Regions from separate parts of the Rhizobium sp. CB3171 genome, predicted to be linked through region 2. Evidence: riboswitches for the same ligand, from Rfam matches in the RefSeq annotation. Region 2 holds a riboswitch; the other holds the start of a gene.
What was found. Region 2 has a riboswitch for S-adenosylmethionine ahead of metA (homoserine O-succinyltransferase). Riboswitches for the same ligand answer to the same signal wherever they lie in the genome.
Positions count from the first base shown of each region.

Region 1 (6,432 bases), 800 kb from region 2:
AGAAGGCGGGGATCTTGACGTGAAACAGCTTCCCGTCATCCGTCTCCATCTGATAGTGGCCGAACATCATGCCCGATGGCGTGTCGAGCGGGCAGCCTGAGGAATATTCATAGGTATCGCCGGGCCGCAGCCTGGGCTGCTCGCCCACGACGCCCGGCCCGGTCACCTCATCCACCATGCCGTTCTGATCGGTGATGTGCCAATAGCGCGTCACCAGCCGCACGGTGACGGTCGAGTGGTTGGAAATGATGATGCGGTAACCCCAGACGTAACGATCGTCTTCCGGATCGGATTGCTCCTCCAGATAAAAGGGTTCGACAACAACTTCGATGTCGTGTGTTAGTGCGCGATACATGCCTGACACCTTGGTCACTACTCCGAAACGTCGCGCGCTCAAACGAACGCACAAAGGACGCTCCAGCATTTAAGTCTAGGGCACCTTATCCGCTTTCTATGATCCCACGGAAAGCGGGATACTTAGGGGTATCCTATAAAGCGACCTGTTCCGTCAAGGAATGGATTGGTGAAAACGCCTTTGACGGATTAAACCATTCGGATTTTCAGATGTTAGGAATAACTCTAAAGGTTAATTGTCGGCGGTCGAAAGTATAGGCGCACGGTTCGTTTTCGAGATGTGTAAGCCCGCCCGAACAATATTCGGGCGGGTTTGGGTAGATATAGTCAGGCGGAAACTTGTGCCAGAGCGCGGGCGAAATCCTCGACCAGATCTTCGCTGTCCTCGATCCCCGCGGAAAAGCGCACCGTTCCCGGCGAAATGCCGAGTTCGGCACGGGCTTCGTCGGTGAGGTTCTTGTGCGTGGTGGTGGCGGGATGGGTGATCAGGCTCTTGGAGTCGCCGAGATTGTTGGAAATCTTGACGATCTCCAGCGCGTTCTGCAGCTTGAAGGCCGCTTCCTTGCCGCCCTTCAGCTCGAAGGCCACCAGCGTCGAGCCGCCGGTCATCTGCTTGGCGATGATGTCTGCCTGCGGATGGTCCTTGCGGCCGGGATAGATCACCTTGCCGACCTTGCTCTGTTCCGCGAGGAAGTCGGCGACCTTGGCGGCATTCTGCGTCTGCTGCTTGACGCGCAGCGGGAGCGTTTCGATGCCCTTCAGCAGCGTCCAGGCAGTGAACGGCGACATGGCCGGACCGGTGTGGCGGAAATAATCGTGCAGGTTTTCGTCGATCCACTGCTTGTCGGAGAGGATGACGCCGCCGAGCGAGCGGCCCTGGCCGTCGATGTGTTTGGTCGCGGAATAGACGACGATGTGCGCACCGAGCTCCAGAGGCTTCTGGAACAGCGGCGTTGCGAAGACGTTGTCGACCACGACCTTGGCGTCGATCTGGTTGGCGAGCTTGGCGACGGCGGCGATATCCACGACTTCCAGCGTCGGGTTGGTCGGGCTTTCCAGGAAGAACACCTTGGTATTCGGTCGGATGGCCTTTTCCCAGTTCTCGATGAAGCGGCCATCGACCAGCGTGCATTCGATGCCGTATTTCGGCGCCAGCGTCTCGACCACCCAGCGGCAGGAGCCGAACAGGGCGCGGGCCGCGACGATATGATCGCCAGCCTTCAACTGGCAAAGGATGGCGGCGGAAACGGCGGCCATGCCGGAAGCGGTGGCGCGGGCATCTTCGGCACCTTCAAGAGCGCACATGCGCTTCTCGAACATGTCGTTGGTGGGGCTGCCGTAGCGGGCGTAGATGAAGCCATCCGTCTCACCCTTGAAACGGGCTTCCGCGGCTTCCGAGGTGTCGTAGACGAAGCCCTGGGTCAGATAGATTGCTTCGGAGGTCTCGCCGAATTGCGAACGGAGCGTTCCGCCGTGAACGAGCTGGGTTGCGGGGCGCCAAGTCTTGCTCATGCCATCACCACTTTCAAAACAAAAAAACCGGTCGCGAAAGCAGACCGGTTTAACCCCGGTCCTTTTAGCCACTTGTTTAACGTGGCTGCAAGCCGACCGGCCAAATCACCACGGGATAAGTTGCAATACTGCCGTTGACCGCTTGCGTCAATTCCCCGAGTTTGGTTTTGTCTGCGGCAAATTATGGAAGAGGCATGATGGCTCGCACTACTGGAATTTTGGCCGATCGCGCAATTGCGGCGCTCTTCGAAGCGGGGCGGCTGACGAGCGAAAAAGAACTGGATGTCGATCAGATCCAGCCGGCGAGCCTTGACTTGAGGCTCAGTGCCCATGCTTTCCGTGTCCGCGCCAGCTTCATGCCCGGCCCGTCGCATCTTGTCGCCGACAAGCTCGACCGGCTGAAGCTGCATGTCGTCGATCTCTCGGAGGGCGCGGTGTTGGAAACCGGCTGTGTCTACATCGTGCCGCTGATGGAGCGGCTCGACCTGCCGGCCGATATGTCCGCCTCCGCCAATCCGAAAAGCTCGACCGGCCGCCTCGATATCTTCACCCGCGTCATCACCGACCGCGCCCAGGAGTTCGACAAGATCCCGGCCGGCTATTCCGGCCCTCTCTATCTCGAAATCAGCCCGCGCACCTTCCCGATCGTCGTTCGTCGCGGCTCACGCCTGTCGCAGATCCGTTTCCGCGTCGGCCAGGCCATGCTCTCCGAGCCGGAATTGCTGGCGCTGCACGAGAGCGAGACGCTGGTCGCCAGCAAGAAGCCGAACGTCACCGGCGGCGGCATAGCGCTCTCGATCGATCTGGCCGGCGACAAGGAAGGCCTGATCGGTTATCGCGGCAAGCACCACACCGCGGTCGTCGATGTCGACAAGAAGGCGCAGCACGATATTTTCGATTTCTGGGAGCCGCTCTATAGCCGCGGCCGCACCGAACTGATCCTCGATCCGGACGAGTTCTATATCCTCGTCTCGCGTGAGGCGGTCCATGTGCCACCGCATTATGCCGCAGAAATGACGCCCTTCGATCCCCTGGTCGGCGAATTCCGCGTTCATTACGCTGGCTTTTTCGACCCCGGCTTCGGCCACGCCCCCGCTGGCGGTCGCGGCAGCCGCGCCGTGCTGGAAGTGCGCAGCCACGAAGTCCCCTTCATCCTCGAAGACAGCCAGATCGTCGGCCGTCTGGTCTACGAGCACATGCTGGAACAGCCCTCCAGCCTCTACGGCTCCGGCCTCGGTTCCAACTATCAGGCGCAGGGCCTCAAGCTGTCGAAGCACTTCCGGCTGTGATCGCCTATTTGGCGGCCTTGACAGAGGCCGCCAACTGTTGGACATCTCTGAATGTCAGGCGGGTGTAGCTCAATGGTAGAGCAGCAGCTTCCCAAGCTGAATACGAGGGTTCGATTCCCTTCACCCGCTCCAGTTCTTCCTTCATAAACAGCTATTTATAGACGGCCTTACCGAGCGCCTACGCACTTGCCTGTCCGGTCCGAACGCGATGGGCGCACAAGCCTGATTTTCGACGACGGCTGGCGCCGGCGTCATCGCCACAACAATACCCATCTTCATTCAGGTTAATGCCAGATATTCCTGCCAAAAATCATCCCTCGACTGGAAGGGATGCCGATGCTCAATGTTGCGCTGCTTTACAGATTGAGGGCGATCTTCGCGCGCGGTGCATTGAGGATTTCCCGCCGCACGAAAGTGCCGCGCAGCGCGACGATCATCTGGAAGGATGGCAGCGTCAGCATCGGGCCAAAGGCCTTTCTGCGCAGGGGGATCGTTATCGATGCCCAACGCGGCAGCATCGATATCGGCCGGAATGTCTCCCTCAACGACTATACAATTCTGCTGGGACGCGGCGGCATCACGATCGGCAATGACGTGCGGATCGCCGCCCACGCCATGGTGGTGTCGTTCGACCACAATTTCGATGATCCCACACAGCCCATTCGCATGCAGGGCGTCACCAAAAAGCCCGTCGTCATCGAAGACGATGTCTGGATCGGCGCCGGAGCGAAAATTCTCGGCGGTTCTTATATATCCAAAGGTTGCGTCATCGGCGCCAATTCCGTCGTCAAGGGCAGAACCATCCCCTATGGCGTCTATGTCGGCGCTCCCGCGAAGCTGATCAGGCGGCGGGGCGAAGCCGACAGCGTCAGACATGCGGATTTCGAACGGTTTTCTCTCTCCAAAAGAAAAGCGGACCGATAGGCTCCCTCAAACAAACAGGCGGGATGCGATGAAGCATCCCGCCTGTTTTCGTGTCGCGTTATTGCGTCAAGCAGCGTTGCGGGCTCAGAACTCCGTCCAATCCGCGTCCTTCGTGGGAGCCGCCACTGTCTGGCTGCTGCCGCCGAAGGCGCTCATCAGTTTTTGGCCGAGCGCGCGGGCAGGGGAGGGTGCCGGGCGTGCCTTCGTCCCCTCGACGGCGCGAACCGGAGCAACCGCCGGCCGCGGCGCGGGGCGGGTGACGGCGCGCGGCGCGTGGTTCGAGGGGGCCGCGGCCGCAACATAGTTGCCTTCGGTTCCGGTCATGCGGAACTGGCCAAGCAGGGCCGTCAGCGAGGCGGCTTCTGTTGCCAGGCTATGGCTGGCGGCGGTGCTTTCCTCGACCATGGCGGCGTTCTGCTGCGTGCCGTGATCCATGGCGTTGACGGCGGTGTTGATCTCCTGCAGGCCGGCCGATTGTTCGCGCGAGGCCTCTGCGATCGCGTGCACATGCCGGTTGATCTCCTGCATTTCCGAGACGATGACGTCGAGCGCCTTGCCGGTCTCGTCGACGAGATTGACGCCGGTCTGCACATGCGTGCTGGATGCGGTGATCAGCGATTTGATCTCCTTGGCGGCATTGGCCGAGCGCTGCGCCAGTTCGCGCACTTCCTGGGCGACGACCGCAAAGCCCTTGCCGGCTTCGCCGGCACGAGCGGCTTCGACGCCGGCGTTCAGAGCGAGAAGATTCGTCTGGAAGGCGATGTCGTCGATCACGCCGATGATGTTGCCGATCTCGGACGAGGATTTCTCGATCTGCTGCATGGCGCTGACGGCGTTGCGGACGATCTCGCCGGACCGTTCGGCGCCGGCGCGGGTGTGGGCGACAAGCTGGCTTGCTTCCTCCGCCCGCTTGGCGGCGTCCTTGACCGTAGTGGTGATCTGCTCGAGGGCGGCCGCCGTTTCTTCGACGGCGGCGGCCTGTTGTTCCGTGCGTTTGGAAAGCTCGTCGGCGGAGCCGCGGATTTCGTTGGCGCCGGCGTTGATGGCGCGTGCATTGGCACCCACCGCCTGCATGGCCTCGTTCAGCTTGATGAGCGAATGGTTGAAATCCTGCCGTAGCTGATCGAGATGGGCGACGAACTGCGTGTTGATGTGGGTGATTAGATCACCTTGCGCTAAGCGCTTCAGACCGTCGCCGAGCGCCTGCACTGCCTGCTGCAGATACGCGGCTTCGGTCGCCTGCTGCGCTTCACGTTCGGCGTGCTCGCTGTCGCTGAGATTACGGTCGACTTCGGCTTGCGCTTCCAGCCGGGCGCGTTCGATGGCGTTGTCGCGGAAAACCGAAACTGCCGAGGCCATTTGACCGATTTCGTCGCGACGGTCGAGACCTTCGATCTCGCTCGTCGTGTCACCGCTGGCAAGCGTCACCATGCGGCGATGCAGGCGCGTCAGCGGCGTCGCAATGCCAGTCTGCGCGACATAGACGCCGAGGATCATGGCCAGAAGCGTCAGAGTGCCGAGAATGCCGAGCGTGTAGTTGATCGTGGTATTGACGTGGGCGGACACGGCATCGCCGCCATCATTCATCCGGTCGGTCAACTCATTGTTATTGGCCTGCATCTTGGCGACGAGCGCGGTCAGCTTGTCGCTGATGGCGGCCATATTCGCATTCGCGCCCTTGACGTCGCCGCTCTTGCGCTGGTCGATCACCTTGTTCGTCAGCGCTTCCAGCTCGTCTATGCCGGCGAGGATCTGATCCATCTGTGCTTTTTGGGCAGGAACCTGACTTTCGGCCTGCTTCAATCGGTCCTTGGCCTCGCCAAAGCGGCTTTTGCTGGCGGCAACCGTCTTGAAGGCGTCGCTGTCGGGGTCGAAATTCAGCATCATGCTTGCCTGCAGCACGGAGGCCAGAACGGAAGTGCTGGAGCGCGTGCCTTGGGTCGCCGCAACCGCCTCGTTGTCGAGGAAGGCGCTGTAGACCTGATCCGCCTTGCGGAATTCGCTGACGATGAAGAGCAGGCCGGCGAAGGAGATGATCCCGAAAAACAGGATCACGGCGAGCATCTTGGTTTTGATTTTCAGGTTCCTGAACATGACGATCCGTCCGAGGGATATCGCGCCGCACCGGACGGCAGCGCGCAATGATCCGCTTTCCCTGGAGAAACGAAGGACATCGCGCTTGCTGCCCGGTGCACGCAAGTGAAGCCGAATTTTATGAGATACCTTGGCAAGCAAGGTTCGGACGACCTGCGTCATGCAATCGGCTTCCGGAGCCGACGTCGTCGGTGCCAAATAGAATCGATAGAGCTTAATCGACCGCTAACGCCGATATCTTCCAGGCCGGATTCTGCGG
Region 1 covers NZ_CP121652.1:160,508-166,939, forward strand. The annotation lists gene apaG (Co2+/Mg2+ efflux protein ApaG) at 1-355, opposite strand, end outside; gene QA648_RS00800 (O-succinylhomoserine sulfhydrylase) at 682-1,866, opposite strand; SAM riboswitch at 1,910-1,988, opposite strand; gene QA648_RS00805 (2'-deoxycytidine 5'-triphosphate deaminase) at 2,061-3,155, shown strand; tRNA gene QA648_RS00810 (tRNA-Gly) at 3,214-3,287, shown strand; gene QA648_RS00815 (acyltransferase) at 3,492-4,079, shown strand; gene QA648_RS00820 (methyl-accepting chemotaxis protein) at 4,164-6,173, opposite strand.
Region 1: another riboswitch for S-adenosylmethionine. It lies ahead of QA648_RS00800 (O-succinylhomoserine sulfhydrylase); the one in region 2 lies ahead of metA (homoserine O-succinyltransferase).

Region 2 (6,432 bases):
CCGCAATAATGCCGAAGACGCCGAGCTGATGGAAGAACGCTCCCGTATCGCGCCGCGCCAGCGAATCATAAAACGGCGCATTCCAGTTGTTGAGCAGAACCTGGACATAGGCCGTGACAAGAATAATCGCGAACAAAGCAATCGTAAGAGAAATAATCTTGATGCGTACCGCCGAATTCCAAAAGGCGGAAAACATCATGCGCAGCCGATAGAGAACGCTGAAGTCGTATCCGACCCGGTCCGCTCCCTCGTTATTCGGCTTGGCTTGCGTTTCAACTGCCATCAACACTTCCCTGCGACGCACTTAATCCTCAGTTAATCATGACCTGCTCACATGTCCATCCATGCGATACATCAGCGCGATCACGTTCGGTATATACACCGTTTCACGCCTTGAACCGAATTAGGCCAAGGGATAGCTTGCGCCCGAAAGATTGATGAAAGCCTTCCAATGCAATTTCAGGGCACCGCGGACTATATCGCCGACAAGGATCTGATGGTCGCCGTCAATGCCGCCATTCGGCTGGAACGACCGCTTTTGGTGAAGGGCGAGCCTGGGACGGGCAAGACGGAACTGGCTCGTCAGGTCGCCGCAGCCCTCGGTCTCGACCTCATCGAGTGGAATGTCAAATCGACCACGAAGGCGCAGCAGGGCCTTTACGAGTATGATGCCGTCTCGCGCCTGCGCGACAGCCAGTTGGGCGACGCGCGCGTCAATGACGTCAGGAACTACATCCGCCAAGGCAAGCTCTGGCAGGCATTTACGGCCTCGCAGAAATGCGTGCTGCTGATCGATGAGATCGACAAGGCCGACATCGAATTCCCGAACGATCTGCTGCAGGAACTCGACCGCATGGAGTTCCATGTCTATGAGACCGGCGAAACGATCCGCGCCGCCGTCCGGCCGATCGTCATCATCACCTCGAACAATGAAAAGGAGCTGCCGGATGCTTTCCTGCGCCGCTGCTTCTTCCATTATATCCGCTTCCCCGACGCCGAAACGCTGACGCGCATCGTCGAAGTGCACTATCCCGGCATCAAGCAGACACTGGTGCGGGCGGCCCTCACCCAATTTTTCGAGATCCGCGATGTGCCGGGGCTGAAGAAGAAGCCCTCCACCTCCGAAGCGCTCGACTGGATTCGCCTCCTCGTCGCCGACGACGTCGATCCGGCTACCCTGCGCGGCGACGCGAAGAGCGTCTTGCCAAAGCTGCATGGGGCTTTGCTGAAGAACGAGCAGGATGTCCATCTCTTCGAACGCCTCGCCTTCATGGCGCGCGGGCAGGGGAAATGATGCAGCCGGATGCCGTGAAGGTCCTGATCTACGCGCTGAGCGGTCGGCATTTGCTGGTATTCGACGAGCCGGATTTTCCCGCCGTCGAACTCCAGGTTCCCGGCGGCACTGTCGAACCCGGCGAAGGCATCGCAACGGCGGCGGCGCGCGAATTCGAGGAGGAAACCGGTTTTGCGCCGGACGAACTCCATCCGCTCGGCATTCATGACTATCGGTTCGAAAAGGATGGGCGCGAGCACCATCATCAGCGGCACTATTTCCGCTGCCGCATCTCCGAGACGACGCCCGCCACCTGGCTTCACTATGAAATGACGCCGTTCGGCGGCGGCGATCCGATTGGCTTCCGTTTCTTCTGGCTGCCGATCGAGGACGCCAGGCTACGCCTCGGCTATGGCATGCAGGCGCTCCTTGGTCATCTGTAGGCGACAACCGACATACGCAACCGCCCGCTTTTCCCGGAAAAGCTTGCCCATTGACCCGCAGGGGCAGCAGGTCTATTGAATTTCTCCCGTGGTGATTTGGCCGGCCGGCTTGCAGCCACGTTAAAAAAGTCGCTAAAGGGCCGCGTGCGGACCGGTAGCGATTCTTATCGCGGCCGGTTTTTTTGTTTTTGTCGAGTGATAACGATGCCCATCAAGATTCCCGATACGCTGCCCGCGTTCGAAGCCCTCCAGAGCGAGGGTGTGCGGGTGATGACCGAAACGGTGGCGATCCGGCAGGATATCCGCCCCCTTCAGATCGGGCTTCTCAATCTCATGCCGAACAAGATCAAGACCGAAGTGCAGATGGCGCGCCTTGTCGGCGCCTCGCCCTTGCAGGTGGAATTTTCGCTGATCCGCGTCGGCGGCCACAAGGCCAAGAACACATCGGAAGAGCATCTGCTCGCCTTCTACCAGACTTGGGAGGAGGTGAAGCACCGCAAATACGACGGCTTCATCATCACCGGCGCGCCTATCGAGCTTCTGGATTATGAGGAGGTCACCTACTGGGACGAGATGCAGCAGATCTTCGACTGGACGGCGACCAATGTCCACTCGACGCTGAACGTCTGCTGGGGCGCGATGGCAGCTGCCTATCATTTCCATAGGGTGCCGAAATATACGCTGAAGGAAAAAGCCTTCGGCGTCTATCGCCACCAGAACCTGAAGCCGTCCTCGGTCTATCTCAACGGCTTCTCCGATGATTTCGCCATACCGGTCTCGCGCTGGACGGAAGTGCGCCGTGCCGACATCGAAAAGGTGCCGGGGCTACAGATCCTGATGGACTCCAGCGAGATGGGCGTCTGTCTGGTCCACGAGCAGGCCTGCAACCGGCTCTACATGTTCAATCACGTGGAGTATGATTCCACCTCGCTGGCGGACGAATATTTTCGGGATGTGAACGCGGGCGTGCCGATCAAGATGCCGCACAATTATTTCCCGCATAACGACCCGGAAATCGCGCCGCAGAACCGCTGGCGCAGCCATGCGCATCTGTTCTTCGGCAACTGGATCAACGAGATCTACCAGACCACGCCCTATGATCTCGAGGAGATCGGCCAAGAGAGGTTCTGAACTTGTTCATTCCCTTCTTCCTGAAACTGAAGGAAGCGAAGGTTCCGGTGACGCTCCGGGAATTCCTGTCGCTTCTGGAGGGGATGGAAGAAGGGATCGCCGATTACGACGTCGAAGCCTTCTACTATCTGGCCCGTGCGGCGCTGATCAAGGACGAGCGCTTCATCGACCGTTTCGACCAGGTCTTTGCCGATTACTTCCGCGGTGTCGAGGCGGTCGGCAGCGATGCGCCGCCGGCCGAGCAGGTCGCGATCCCCGAGGAATGGCTGCGCAAACTCGCCGAAAAACATCTGACAGACGAGGAGAAGAAACTGGTCGAGGCGCTAGGCGGCTTCGAAAAGCTGATGGAGACGCTGCGTCAGCGTCTTGCCGAACAGAAGGGCCGGCACCAGGGCGGCTCGAAATGGATCGGTACGGCGGGCACGTCGCCGTTCGGCGCCTATGGCTATAACCCCGAAGGCGTGCGCATCGGCCAGGACGCGTCCCGTCACCGCAAGGCGGCGAAAGTCTGGGACCGGCGCGAGTTTCAAAATCTCGACGACAGCGTCGAACTCGGCACCCGCAACATCAAAGTGGCGCTGAAACGGCTCCGCCGCTGGGTGCGCGAAGGAGCTGCCGAAGAGCTCGATCTTTCCGGAACGATCCGCTCCACCGCAGAGCACGGCTATCTCGACGTCCAGACCCGGCCGGAGCGGCGCAATGCCGTCAAACTGTTGATGTTCTTCGATGTCGGCGGTTCGATGGATGATCATATCCGTGTGGTCGAGGAACTATTCTCCGCCGCCCGCGCCGAATTCCGGCACATGGAATATTTCTATTTTCACAACTGCCTCTACGAAGGCGTATGGAAGGACAATCGCCGCCGGCGCGCCGATATTACCGCAACGGCCGACCTGATCCGCACCTTCGGTCCCGACTATCGCGTCGTCTTCGTCGGCGATGCCTCGATGAGCCCCTATGAGGTCACCCATCCGGGCGGCTCCGTGGAACATTGGAACAGGGAGGCCGGCGAAGCCTGGCTCAGCCGTATCACCGGCCATTTCCGCAAATGCGTCTGGCTCAATCCCGTGCCCGAAAACTATTGGAGCCATACCACCTCGATCTCAATCATCCGCCGTCTGCTTGCGGAGCGGATGTACCCGCTGACGCTTGGTGGTTTGGAGAGGGCGACGAAGGAACTGTCCCGCTGAGACAATCTACATTGATTGCCTGCTTGTCTTCATCATGCATGCTTGATGGCGATGGCTAGGCACAAGACCGCGGCAAACCCGAACAAAACACCTCGCCGGCCTGTCGTACGCATTGCACATTTCCGGCGCAGTCTCCCTGTTCCGAAGCCGTTGGGAGAAACCCGAGCGGCACTTGATCGGCCACCCGCCGCCCCTAAATTTCGCAATCGACCGATTGCGGACCGGCGCAAATGGGGGCAGGGTCAGGCCTCGAATTTTCAATGGGAATGGATGAGCTGATATGACGAAAGACAATTTGGAGCGGGAAGTTTTCGGGACGACGGCCGATGGAGAAACGGTCTATCGCGTCAAGATCGTCGGCGGCGGCCTGACGGCTCACATCATGACCTGGGGCGCCGTCATTCAGGACCTGCGGCTGGACGGCCATAGCCCGTCCCTGCTGCTCGGCTTCGATGACTTCGCCGATTATCCGGCCCATTCCTCCTATTTCGGCGCCACGCCCGGCCGCTGCGCCAACCGCATCGGCGCCGGCCATTTCACGCTGGACGGCAAGGAATATCAGCTCGACCTCAACGAAAAAGGCGTCACCCATCTGCATGGCGGCAAGGATAACACCGCCAAGCGCAACTGGACGATCGTCGAACACGCCATCGACCGCGTCGTGCTGAAGATCGTCGATCCCGATGGCCGCGCCGGCTATCCTGGCAATTGCACGATCCAGGCGACCTATTGGGTGCATGGCAACGGTGAATTCTCGGTCACCTATGAATCGACGGCCGATCAGCCGACGCTCGCCAATGTCTGCCAGCACGCCTATTTCAACCTCGATGGCCACGACGACGCGCTCGGCCACGACATCATGATCGCCGCCGACCACTATACCCCGACGGATGAAAAGCAGGTGCCGACGGGCGAAGTGCGTCCCGTCGCCGACACTGTCTTCGATTTCCGCGAAATGGCGCCGATGATGCGCTTCGATGGGGCCGAACAGGCGCTCTACGACCATAATTTCTGCCTGTCGTCCGAACGCACCGCAAAGCGCTCGGTGGTGCTGGCGCGCAGCGTCAATTCCGGCGTCTCGCTGGAAGTGCGCACGACCGAGCCCGGGGTGCAGTTCTATGCGGGCTTCAAGCTGGATGTTCCCGTTCCCGGCCACGATGGCCGCAAGATCGGCCCCTTCGCAGGGTTCTGCCTGGAAACCCAGGTCTGGCCGGATGCCATCAACCACGAGGGCTTCCCGAACGCCGTTCTTCGTCCCGGCGAAGTGCTGCGGCAGGAAACGGATTACATCTTCACCAAGAACTGAGCTGAAGGTACCCAATCACGGAATTGTCGGCCGGGCGCACTGCGCCCAGCCGATTGAATTTTAGCCCGCAGATCAGATTCACCTTGCAGATTGGTTCTAAATAGGTTCTATAAGGGACCCATGGATAGAACCAGTTTAGTCGCTGAATTGAACAGTCGTGGCCTGCGCGACGCGGCCATGAGCGGCCCGTTGTACAAGCGCTTGGCGCAGGCGCTGACCGGGCTCATCCAGGAAGGCCTGCTGAAATCGGGAGCAGCGCTGCCGGGCGAGCGCGATCTGGCCGAGGCATTGCAGGTCGGCCGCGTCACGGTCCGCACCGCCTATCGCGATCTGCTGGCCTCCGGCGCGATCGAGTCACGCCATGGCAGCGGTACTTTCGTGTCGCAGCGCGTCGAGCGTATCGAACAATCACTCTGGCGCCTCTCCTCCTTCTCCGCCGATATGCGCTCGCGCGGCCGCGAGCCGGCGGCAAGGATCCTGTCGCGCAGCGTCAGCACGCCGGCCCCCGAAGAATCCTTTCTGCTCGGTCTCGGCCAGGACGAGCCCGTGCTGCGGCTCGATCGCCTGCGCCTGGCCGATGGCCAGCCGCTCGCCATCGAGCGCGCCGTCGTGCCGATCAAATTCGTCGGCGAGGATGCGGTTTCCGAGGGTTCGCTCTATGATGCGCTGGCTGGAAACGGCTTCAGGCCGGTTCGCGCTTTGCAGCGGCTGACAGCCGTGACGCTCGATCCGACCTCCGCGTCGATCCTCAACGTCAAAGCCGGCGCGCCCGCGCTTTTGATCGAACGTATTTCACGCCTGGAAGACCAGCGCGTCGTTGAATACACCCGCTCGCATTATCGCGGCGATGCCTATGATTTCGTTGCCGAATTGAGAATTGGAGATGACCTATGAGCGAGACCCAATCCCTGATGCTGACGGAAGCCGGCCAGTCGCCGGATGTTGTCGCGGCGCTGCTTGAGAAAGAAAAGCCCGTCTTTGCTGAGATCGCAAAGCTCTTCGCCTCTACCCGCCCCTCCGTGATCACCACGGCCGCACGCGGGTCTTCCGACCATGCCGCCACCTTCTTCAAATATCTCTTCGAAATCT
Region 2 covers NZ_CP121652.1:3,327,565-3,333,996, forward strand. The annotation lists gene QA648_RS16205 (ABC transporter ATP-binding protein/permease) at 1-283, opposite strand, end outside; gene QA648_RS16210 (MoxR family ATPase) at 452-1,294, shown strand; gene QA648_RS16215 (NUDIX domain-containing protein) at 1,294-1,716, shown strand; SAM riboswitch at 1,795-1,872, shown strand; gene metA (homoserine O-succinyltransferase) at 1,921-2,847, shown strand; gene QA648_RS16225 (VWA domain-containing protein) at 2,850-4,037, shown strand; gene QA648_RS16230 (aldose epimerase family protein) at 4,318-5,343, shown strand; gene QA648_RS16235 (GntR family transcriptional regulator) at 5,464-6,237, shown strand; gene QA648_RS16240 (SIS domain-containing protein) at 6,234-6,432, shown strand, end outside.